DNA from 2 places in the Ensifer adhaerens genome. Region 1 is predicted to be linked to the other one. Evidence: predicted binding sites of a transcription regulator. Region 1 holds the regulator's gene; the other holds the start of a gene.
What was found. Region 1 encodes LexA, which represses DNA repair genes until DNA is damaged. Its sites were predicted from a motif close to TGTTCNNNNTGTGTTCNG; they were not measured.
Positions count from the first base shown of each region.

Region 2: the regulator LexA is predicted to act here: its motif matches at 3,919-3,936, upstream of LAC81_RS11990 (ribonuclease T2).

Region 1 is NZ_CP083349.1:1,574,605-1,579,710, forward strand. Features, by position in the region: gene LAC81_RS07810 (thermonuclease family protein) at 1-270, shown strand, start outside; gene LAC81_RS07815 (methyltransferase family protein) at 499-1,188, opposite strand; gene LAC81_RS07820 (hypothetical protein) at 1,284-1,730, shown strand; tRNA gene LAC81_RS07825 (tRNA-Cys) at 1,913-1,986, opposite strand; gene LAC81_RS07830 (hypothetical protein) at 2,370-2,702, shown strand; gene lexA (transcriptional repressor LexA) at 2,788-3,513, opposite strand; gene LAC81_RS07840 (hypothetical protein) at 3,739-3,990, opposite strand; gene LAC81_RS07845 (hypothetical protein) at 4,393-4,992, shown strand.
Region 2 is NZ_CP083349.1:2,434,244-2,439,349, reverse strand. Features, by position in the region: partial or broken gene LAC81_RS12010 (cupin domain-containing protein) at 1-106, shown strand, start outside; gene LAC81_RS12005 (thiamine pyrophosphate-binding protein) at 171-1,817, opposite strand; gene LAC81_RS12000 (DMT family transporter) at 1,864-2,817, opposite strand; gene LAC81_RS11995 (alpha/beta fold hydrolase) at 2,829-3,764, opposite strand; gene LAC81_RS11990 (ribonuclease T2) at 3,950-4,732, shown strand; gene ettA (energy-dependent translational throttle protein EttA) at 4,901-5,106, shown strand, end outside.

The sequences.
Region 1 (5,106 bases):
GAAACGATCCGCGTGGCGGACGTCGACGCACCGCGTATTCGCCAGGCAAGCTGCGACAAAGAGCGTTCGCGCGGCTTTTACGCCAAGCAGCGCCTGCGCGAACTGCTGAACGCAGGTGACTTCAGGCTGGAAACGTCGAACAGTCGTCAGGACGCCAAGGCCGGTGAAAAGTTGCGGCTGGTCACCCGCGGCGATCAATCCATCGGACGCGTCCTCGTTAACGAGGGACTGGTGCGGCCGTGGACGGGACACGCGACGCCCTGGTGCTGAGGCCGATATTTGCGGAACCGCAATGCCTTCGAAGGAAGACATTGCCGCAGCACGTTTCACTAATGTGGAGTTTTTTGGAAGCCTCAGCTCACGCGGTAGTGGTGTGATGATGGCCTCCTGACTGGATCGTCGCCTGTCCCGCCGATCCGCCGCCTCAACCGGTTCTGGCGGCAACGGCTCTGGCGTCGTGTTCGTCCGGTATCAGTACGAGAAAATCCCACCTTGGCTTCACTGTGCTGATCGCAGCTTACCCGCGTTCATGAATGGAAGAATGCGCGGGACGTCGAGCGCATAGGCAGGATAACCGGGGAACGCAGTCTGCAATACTCGTTCCTCGTTGATCATTCTGCGAATTTGCAGCAGCCACTGGACACCCCCAAGAAGTACTGACCAGACCGAAAGATTGAGGACGATCAAGCCGATCATGGCGATCTCTTCCGTTAGATAGAGCGGGTGGCGAACAATCGAGTAGGGTCCGCCCGTGATCAAGGTCCGGGCCTCGGGCATGATGCTGAAGGCGCGACCGAGCCAGAAAAGAACGACGGCTGACGAAACCATCCCGACCACGATCATAGCCGTGCCGGCCATTTGGAGCGCCAAACTTGTATCGGCGGGCTCGGGCAAGTATGCGATCAGGCCGAGAAGAAATGTTCCTGCCATCGCAGTCAAATAGGGTTCGAAGCCGGTGGCGGCTCTGATCGGCGGCAAGCGGGTAATGGCTACCACGCAGACCATTCCGAGGAATAGGACGGTGGCGGCGGTTGAAGTCAACGCCAAGACGTCAGCCGACTGCAACTCGTCTTTCGCTACGATTTGCGCGGCGTGAACGATGCGCCGCAACATCGCGATCGTAAAATACGCGCAGATACCGAACCTGCCGATGTAGTCGGCGGCGAGCAACATTCTACCCTTCAGCATCCAAATACCTCCCCTCTATCGCCGGTAAGAATGCCACGGTTGCGAGCGGCTTCAAGCGTAACTTTAGAAGTTGCTTAATTCAGAAGGTGGACGCCATGCTGTGCCGCCGCAGCGACGGGAAGGAACCCACGCTTAAGCCGCAGCGCGACTATGTTTTGCTGGCGACGATGTCGAAATACGCCGGCGAGGGATTTGTGCGATCTTTGACGGGTTTGGTGTCTCGGAACCCTTTCCGCGCCACGCCCAATTCGGCAAGGAGGCGCCTCTTAAGGGACGACAGACAGCATCAGGAGTACCTGTTGAGCCTCGAAAAAATCGCGGAGGTTGTCGTCGGAATCGTGCTCGCCGAGATCGATGTGAAGGGCGAGCGCTTCTTGCGGAAGGTGATGGAGTGGCAGCGTGACCGATCCCGTCGTGACCCTTATGGACGCTCACAGGGCGGCCCTGAGGGCACTATGACAGCCTTCGGCAGAGATGGTGACCTGCGACGTGTTTGTCGGCGCCGCGAAGGGAACCGGGGTTCAAGCACCTACAGCTGGTGAGCGGGTTTCTGGCTCGGGGTTCGCATTGAACATGTCGCATTTCATGTCGTGTGGATCCGCCGTCGCCTCGTGGAAGTGCAGGGAAAGCAAAGGATTCTCGCAGCAACATAGCGTTACGCGGAAGCGGTGTTTTTTCCGCTTCGCGACGACTGCAACATATTGATTATATTGGTGAATGTATTTGGAGGCCTCGCCCGGAATTGAACCGGGGTACAAGGATTTGCAGTCCTCTGCGTCACCACTCCGCCACGAGGCCTCACGGCTCGGATAACCGAGCGTTGGCGGGGATTTAGAATGATTGCAGAAAATCCGCAAGAGGCATTTTCGGAAAAAGCACAAAGCGAATTTGCGGTTCGGGCGCTTTCCACAGGCAGAACGTCCGGCAAGGCCGATTGCTCCTGCCCAGCGAGCAGCAATGCTTCAAGAAGAGGTCGGAACGATTACCTTCCTCAGCTTACTCCGGGTTGCGACGCGTAGGTGCTTTCGCTCAGGCATGCCACACGCCCGCACAAGCCACGTCTTCTAAGCCCCGTACGGATCTTATCGCTTCGGTGAAATCGGTAGAGGGGGAACGATGACTCCGCTGACATCAGCCGCATCGGTAGCGTCCGTCATCATCAAACGGAGGCAATGGCTTATATGAAGACGAAACTTGTCCTGACGGCGTTAATCCTCTTTGCTGCGACCACATTCGAGGCGCGGGCAGAGGACCTGGTTTTCAAGCTGAAGAACAACACAAGTGCAGTTCTGACCAATTTCTACACGTCGCCGGTAGGCGTCAACGAGTGGGAAGACGATGTTTTCGGCCGGCAGGTTCTGAATCCCGGCGAGAACATGGAAATCACCATCGCTGACGGCCGGGATGTCTGCAAGTACGACATGCGCTTCGAGTTCGAAGAGGATTCGGGCCTCGATACGACCGAAGATACGCAGGACCTTTGCGAACTCGGCGAATACACCATCCACGAGTAGGCGACGCGTTATCGGATGAACAAGAAGAACCTCGCTACCGCAAGCGGCAGCGAGGTTCTTCCGAGTACCAGATTTTTATCTGGGATCAGTGGTAGCGGCGGATCAGCCCAACGAGCTTGCCCTGGATCTTCACACGATCAGGCCCGAAGATCCGTGTCTCGTAGGCAGGGTTTGCGGCCTCAAGCGCAATCGATGCGCCCTTGCGTCGGAATCGCTTCAGCGTCGCTTCCTCGTCATCCACGAGCGCCACGATGATGTCGCCGGGGTTGGCGGTATTGCCATTTCGGATGATCACGGTGTCGCCGTCGAAGATGCCGGCTTCGATCATCGAGTCGCCCTTGACTTCGAGGGCGTAGTGTTCGCCGTTGCCGATCATGTCGAGCGGAACGGTGATGTCGTGCGTGTTGTTCTGGATCGCCGAGATCGGCACACCGGCAGCGATGCGGCCCATGACCGGCACGGAAACTGATGTGTTTTCGGCCACCGGCGCCGGCTTCGGTGGTGCGGCAGGGGCTGCCGCCGCCGGCTTGCCGAGGCTTCCCTCGATCACGCTCGGCGAGAAGCCGCGACGTGGCTGCTGCTGGCTGGACGCGTAGGCTTCCGGAAGCTTGATGACCTCGAGCGCGCGGGCCCGGTTCGGCAGACGGCGAATGAACCCGCGTTCTTCGAGCGCGGTAATCAGACGGTGGATGCCGGACTTCGACGCTAGGTCGAGCGCATCCTTCATTTCATCGAATGACGGTGGGACGCCCGACTCCTTCATGCGTTCGTGAATGAACAGAAGCAATTCCTGTTGCTTGCGGGTCAGCATGGCACGTCGCTCCAGAAGGCGTGAAACAAATCAAGAACAGACACTATCTGTTCCATATGTGTTCTGCAAGTGCCTAAAATTCCGTGAATTCAGTCAATTGGCGGGACTGCGCGTGCCGGTTGGTCACTTTTACGGGAGCAAAGCGGGTTTTGGTGATGATTGTGTGGTTGGAAACGACCGTATTGGACTGCGTCGAGCGAATCGCGAGCGTTCTGATGGCGAGGGTCAGGCCGGCTGCGTGGCGGCGCAGGCGTCTTCGAATTCCTTCACCGTCTCTGCGCTGTTGTCTTCGGGAAGCACCGCGTCCGCCGCATCGGTCGCGACGGGCGTGTCGCCGTCATAGACGAACGACTGGATGTAGAACGCAATGGCACCCTTCCACACGTTGCGTCCATCAATCTGGTGGCAGGGGACGGCGGTTTCGAAGTCCGTCTGGAGTTCATCGACCGTGGCGGCACTGAGCTTGACGTCAGGCATGTTAGGCGATGCGACTATCGAAGCGAGAAGCAGGGCGGCAAGCACGGTGATCGTCCACTTTGAGGCAAGGGTGGCACTACGGGGCGGTTAACGATGTGAACCGCGCTTTCGTTCCGAAGTCCAGCAAACTTGGCGATCACTCTCACGTGTTCAACAGGTCTTTGAGTTCAGGCTGTGACCGGTTTGCGCCAGAGGTGCGCGGCGGCAGGGCCCGTCGATCCTGGCGCGATTGGCCGACTTGCGATCGCATCGGTTGTAGCAGTCCGTGTCCTCGCTTTCGGCGCGCACAAATCCATGTTGTGATCGCGCTGCACTGTCTCGACAGGTTGCAAAAATACGATAACTTTGCGGGGAAAGTGGGGTGGTTGCATGCATAGATTGTCGTTGGCGGTTCTCGGTCTGTTGGCGGCGGCCGGAGCGGCCTCTGCTGAAGAAGGTCGTTCGAATATCTGGAAGCGGATCAATGCCTGGACGGTCGGTTCCGATCCGTCCTTGGGCGGCTCGTGCTACGCGGCGACGAGCTATGACGCCGGCGCGATCCTTCGTATCGGCTTCTATCCAAGGGGATCGGCGAACCTGGCGTTTCTTTCGATCGGCAATGCTACCTGGAAATCGATCGAGCCTCAAAGGGAGTATGACGTCGCCTTGCAGCTCGACCGCGGCCGCCAGTGGCCGGCCGTTGCGTTCGGCGTGGACCTCACGGGTTCGAAGGCCCTGGTCGTCAATTTCTCCAATACAGATTTCTTCACCGAATTCGTGCGCAAGAATACGCTGGCGCTGGCGTTCGAAGGGCGCGTGGTGGCGAGCCTCAGTCTGCGTGATTCGATGAAGGCCGTCAGCGAGATGTTCAAATGCCAGGAGGCCGTGAACGCGCTGATGCCGAACGGCGGGCAGGGGAAGGCCGCCGATCCCTTTGCGGGCGCCGGCAGTAATGCGCCGAACAATGACCCGTTTGCGGGCGGCGGCCAGACCAAGTCGTCGAAAGATCCCTTCGCCATGTAATTCCCTGGCGTGAGCATCGGTCTGCACGAGAGGTGAATATTCCTAAATATTGCGTGGGTACGGGTCGCCCACCCTCGACAGTCACGCGGCGACCTATCAAAATGCGCGCAAACG
Region 2 (5,106 bases), 860 kb from region 1:
GCGCCGGCCAATGCCGCACAAGTTCGAGAACCTCGGACCGGGAAGACTTGAATCGATAGACCTGCACGCAGCCGGTGCGTTTTCGACCGAGTGGCTCGAGGAATAAGGCAAGTCGTCGTTTGCGACCGCCGCAACGAGCAGCGGTCGCAATCTTTTCCCGAGCTAATAGATCAGCCGTTCCGAATGTCCGTCAGCGTGCGCGTCGGCGTGATCGCTTCGGGGTCGAGCTTGATCTCGATGATCGACGGCTTGCCGCTGGCGCGGGCGCGCAGAAACGCGTCGGCAAACTCTTCCGTCTTCTCGACCGTCTCGCCATGGCCGCCATAGGCGCGCGCAAGTGCTGCAAAATCCGGGTTGGTGAGGTCGGTCGCGCTGACGCGGCCGGGATACTCACGCTCCTGGTGCATGCGGATCGTGCCGTAGATGCCATTGTTGACGACGACGGTGATGATCGGCAGGCGGTAACGCACTGCAGTCGCGAACTCCTGCCCGTGCATCAGGAAGCAGCCGTCACCGGCAAAGCAGATGACTTCGCGATCCGGATGCAGCTGCTTGGCGGCGACTGCGGCCGGCAGGCCGTAACCCATAGAGCCGGAGGCAGGTGCTGCCTGCGTCGCGTAACGGCGGAAGCGGTGGAAGCGATGCACCCAGGTGGCATAGTTGCCAGCACCGTTGGTGAAGATCGTATCCTGCGGCGTGTTCGCCTCGATCCAGTTCATGATCGGGCCCATCTGCACCGCGCCCGGGCCGGTTTCCGGCGGGGTCGACCACTTGAGATAGGCGGCGTGCATGATCTCGGTGCGCTCCGACCAGGTCGGTTCGCTTGCGGGCGCAAGGCCTTCGAGGGCGGCAACAAAGTCGCGCGGGCTTGCGGCGATCGCCAGTTCCGGCCGGTAGACGCGGCCGAGTTCGGAGCTGTCGGGATGCACATGTACCAGCGTCTGGCGCGGGTAGGGGCTATCCATCAGCGTGTAGCCGGACGAGGGCATTTCCGAGAAGCGGCCGCCGATCAGCAGAACCAGATCCGCTTCCTTGACCTCCTTGGCGAGCTCCGGGTTGATGCCGATGCCGACGTCGCCGGCGTAATTCGGGTGCAGGTGATCGAAAAGCATCTGGCGGCGGAAGGAGCAGCCGACCGGCAGCTTCCAGCGTTCGGCGAAGCGCTGGAATTCAGCAACGCTTTCCGCCGTCCAGCGGGTGCCGCCGAGAATGGCGATCGGCCGCTTGGCGTTGCCGAGCATTTCGCCGAGCCGCTTGATCTGCGCCGGACCCGGATGACCCTCGACCGGCTGGTAAGCCTTGGCGGCGGGCGCCTCGGCGCTGCGCGTCAGCATGTCCTCGGGCAGCGTCAGGACCACCGGGCCGGGGCGGCCGGAGGTGGCGACCGCGAAGGCGCGGGTGACGAATTCCGGAATGCGGGCGGGATCATCGATCTCGCCCACCCACTTGGCAACCTCGGTGAAGGCGCGGCGATATTCGATTTCCTGGAAGGCTTCGCGCTCGCGCGCCTCGCTCTGCACCTGGCCGATGAAGAGGATCATCGGGATCGAGTCCTGCCTTGCGACATGGAGACCGGCCGAAGCGTTGGTCGCGCCCGGGCCGCGGGTTACCATGCAGATGCCCGGCTCGCCGGTCAGCCGACCCCAGGCATCCGCCATCATCGCAGCGCCGCCTTCCTGGCGGCAGACGACCACGTCGATGTCGGTGTCGTAGAGCGCATCGAGCACCGCCAGGTAGCTTTCTCCCGGCACGCAAGCGATACGTTTTACGCCATTGGCGACGAGTGCGTCGACGACGAGCTGGCCTCCAGTTTTCATGATATTCCTCCCGATGGTCTTTACTTTTGTAGTCAGAGTGTTGTTGTCAGATGGCTGGCGACACCGGAGCGATGCTCGTGTCCTTGTGAATGCGGCGCTCGCGCCAGATGATGTAGAGGCCGGAGCCGATGATGATGGCGATGCCCAGCCACTTCAGCGCGTCGGGCAGATCGCCGAAGACGAGCCAGCCGAAGATCGTCGCCGAGACGATTTCCAGATATTGCAGTGGCGCCAGCACCGAAGCCGGAGCGGCGCGATACGCATAGACGCCGAGCACGCCGGAGATGGTGGCGGTGACGCCGACACCAAGCAGGTAATACCAGGTGACGCCTTCCGGCCAGACCGGATCGAGGATGCCGGAACCGGTGCCCTCGCCGAAATAAAGCAGCACGAGACAGAAGAGCGCGCCCCAGACGCCGGCGTGGAACTGCATCGACCAGGGGTCTTCGTTCTGCGCGACCATGCGGGTGACAAGCAGGAACACGGCGAGGCCGAAGGCGGCGACGATAGGCAGAAGCGCAATCGGCCCGACTTCCTGCATGCTCGGCTGGATGACGAGCAGCGCGCCGAAGAAGCCGACGCCGCAGGCGGTGTAACGCCGCCAGCCGATGGTCTCCTTCAGGAAGATGCTGCCGAGGATCGTCAAAATGATCGGCTCGACGAAGAAGATCGCAATCGCATCGGCGACCTCCATCACCTTCAACGTGGTGATGAAGGAGAGCATCGACACGACGAGCAGGCCGCCGCGCAGCGCATGCAGACCGGTCTTGCGCCAGGTGAGATCGAAGAGGCTGCCCCGCACCAGCGCGATCGGCAGGATGAAGACGACCTGCAGCACGAAGCGCACGGCGGTGATTTCGGCCGATGGCACGGTCGCGATCGCCAGCTTTGCAAAAATGTCGATCAGCGGCGAAAGCAGCACCGCAATCACCATCAGAGTCAGTCCGAAGGAGATGCGGTTGTGGTCCGTGGCGATCTTGGGAAGGGACATGTCGGCCATGATATTTCCGGTCAGCGCTTGCCTGCGACGGCGCGCAGGCACCAGGCGGCAAAGTCTGCCGTCGCCTGTTCCCGGCCGATTTCATTCAGGGTTTCGTGGCGCATGCCGTCATAGACGGTGACGGTGACGCTGCTCAGGCCGGCGGCTTTCATCCTGGCGCCGAGCCAGCGAACGGCACTGCCCATCTCGGTCGACGGGTCGGCGCTGCCGCCGACGAGGTGGATGGGCAGGTCTTTCCGAAGCCGCGCCAGCCGGTCGGGCCGGGCGCCGCCGAAGGATAGGCGGAAGAGATCGAGCCAGAGCGAGACGGTGGCATCGAAGCCGCAGAGCGGGTCGGCGGCGTATTTAGCCACCTCGGCATCGTCGCGCGACAACCAGTCGAGATCGGTCTTGCGATCCTTGATCGCGCCGCCCCACATGCCGAAGGTGAGCTTGGTCAGGAGCGGGCTCGGCACGTCAGAACCCTTCAGTGCCTTCTCGACCTTCAGAATGACCTGGCCGCCGCGGCCGGCAAGACCGGGACGGAAATTGGAGTTCCAGACGGCGAGCGCGTCATAGAGGGCGGGATCGGCCTCGGCGGCGTTGAGTGCAATCAGCCCGCCCATGGAATGGCCGAAGAGAACGACCGGCAGATCCGGATGGGTGCCTGTCGCGATTGCACGAATGGCCCTTATATCGGCGAAGACCTTGTCGAGCCCCTCGCGGCTTGAAAACATGCCGAGCGGCGCGTCCGGCGCGCGCGTCGCGCCGTGGCCGCGATGGTCGTGGGCGTAGACATGGAAGCCGTGCGCAGCCATGGCTTCGGCAAAGCGGGCGTAGCGGCCTGAGTGTTCGGCAAGTCCGTGACTGATGAGGAGGATGCCGCGGGCGTCGGCGGTCGCAGGGAAATGGCGCCAGGTCAAAGTGGCTCCGGTCGGGCTTTGATGTGTCTTCACCTGCCCGAACACGATTTCCCCCGGCTACAACGACAGACCAATCCGATATCAAATCGATTTGCAAGGCAAAGGCAATCGTCGCTTGTTGCTCGTTGCGCATGAGGTCACAAGCGAATGTGCGCTCATCTTAATTGAGAGTTGCATTTTTCCCGTTTTGAGCGATATTCGTTCCTGTTTTGTTTCCGCAGGAGGATATCATGGTTAGTTTCTGTAAGGCGATATCGGGTCCGATGGCAGGAATGCTGGCGGCGTTGGCGCTGTTCCTGGCACCGGCCGCCTTTGCTGCCGGCGAGGAAATGTCGGATCAAGGAGCCGCCAACGACGCGGCCGGCCGCACGGAGTACGTTCTGGCGGTGAGCTGGCAGCCGGGTTTCTGCGAAACGCGGCCGCAGCGCAAGGAATGCGAGAGCCAGACGGCGGAGCGGTTCGATGCGACCAACCTCTCGCTGCACGGCCTTTGGCCTCTGCGCAAGAGCTATTGCGGGGTAGCGGCCGAGGCGCGCGCGAAGGACCGCAAGGGCAGCTGGCTCGAACTGCCGAAGCTTGCCATGGCCGATGACACGGCAGCGCGACTGCTCACCGCCATGCCGGGGGTTCAATCCGGGCTCGACCGGCACCAGTGGCTGATGAGCGGTACTTGCCAGAGCGGTTCAGTCGACGACTATTTCTCGGTGCAGCTGCGCATGCTGGACGAGCTCAATCGCTCGGCGGTCGGCGCATTGTTTCGCCAGCGCATCGGTTCCGAGCTCGACGAGGCGACGATCAAGCAGGCCTTTGACCAGAGCTTCGGCGCTGGTGCGGGGGATCGGGTGCGCATGCGCTGCCAGACGGTTCAGGGCCGCAGTGTCATCACCGGGCTGACGATCGGGCTGACCGGCGACGTCCTGAAGGCGTCGAGCCTGGCGCCGCTGATCCAGGCGGCGGGGCCGACCGAGTTCAAATGCGCCAAGGGTATTGCCGATACGGCCGGGCGCAGCTGACCGACCTCGCAGACACCGTACTTCGGCCGCGAGAGCGCTTTCGATGCAGGGCAGCCGCAAGGGATAGGTTGGGGGGACAAGCCGGGGCGAACGCCTTTGCTCATTGCCCCCTTCCTATAATTCGCCTACATAGCGGGCAAATTTCCTTTCCCTGCGGAGCATTCCCTCATGGCACGTCAGTTCATCTATCATATGGCCGGACTTAATAAGTCCTACGGCGCGAAGAAGGTTCTCGAGAACGTTCATCTGTCGTTCTACCCGGATGCAAAGATCGGTATCCTCGGCCCGAACGGCGCCGGTAAGTCGACGGTGCTGCGCATCATGGCCGGCCTCGACAAGGAATTCACCGGCGAGGCCTGGGTGGCCGAAGGTGC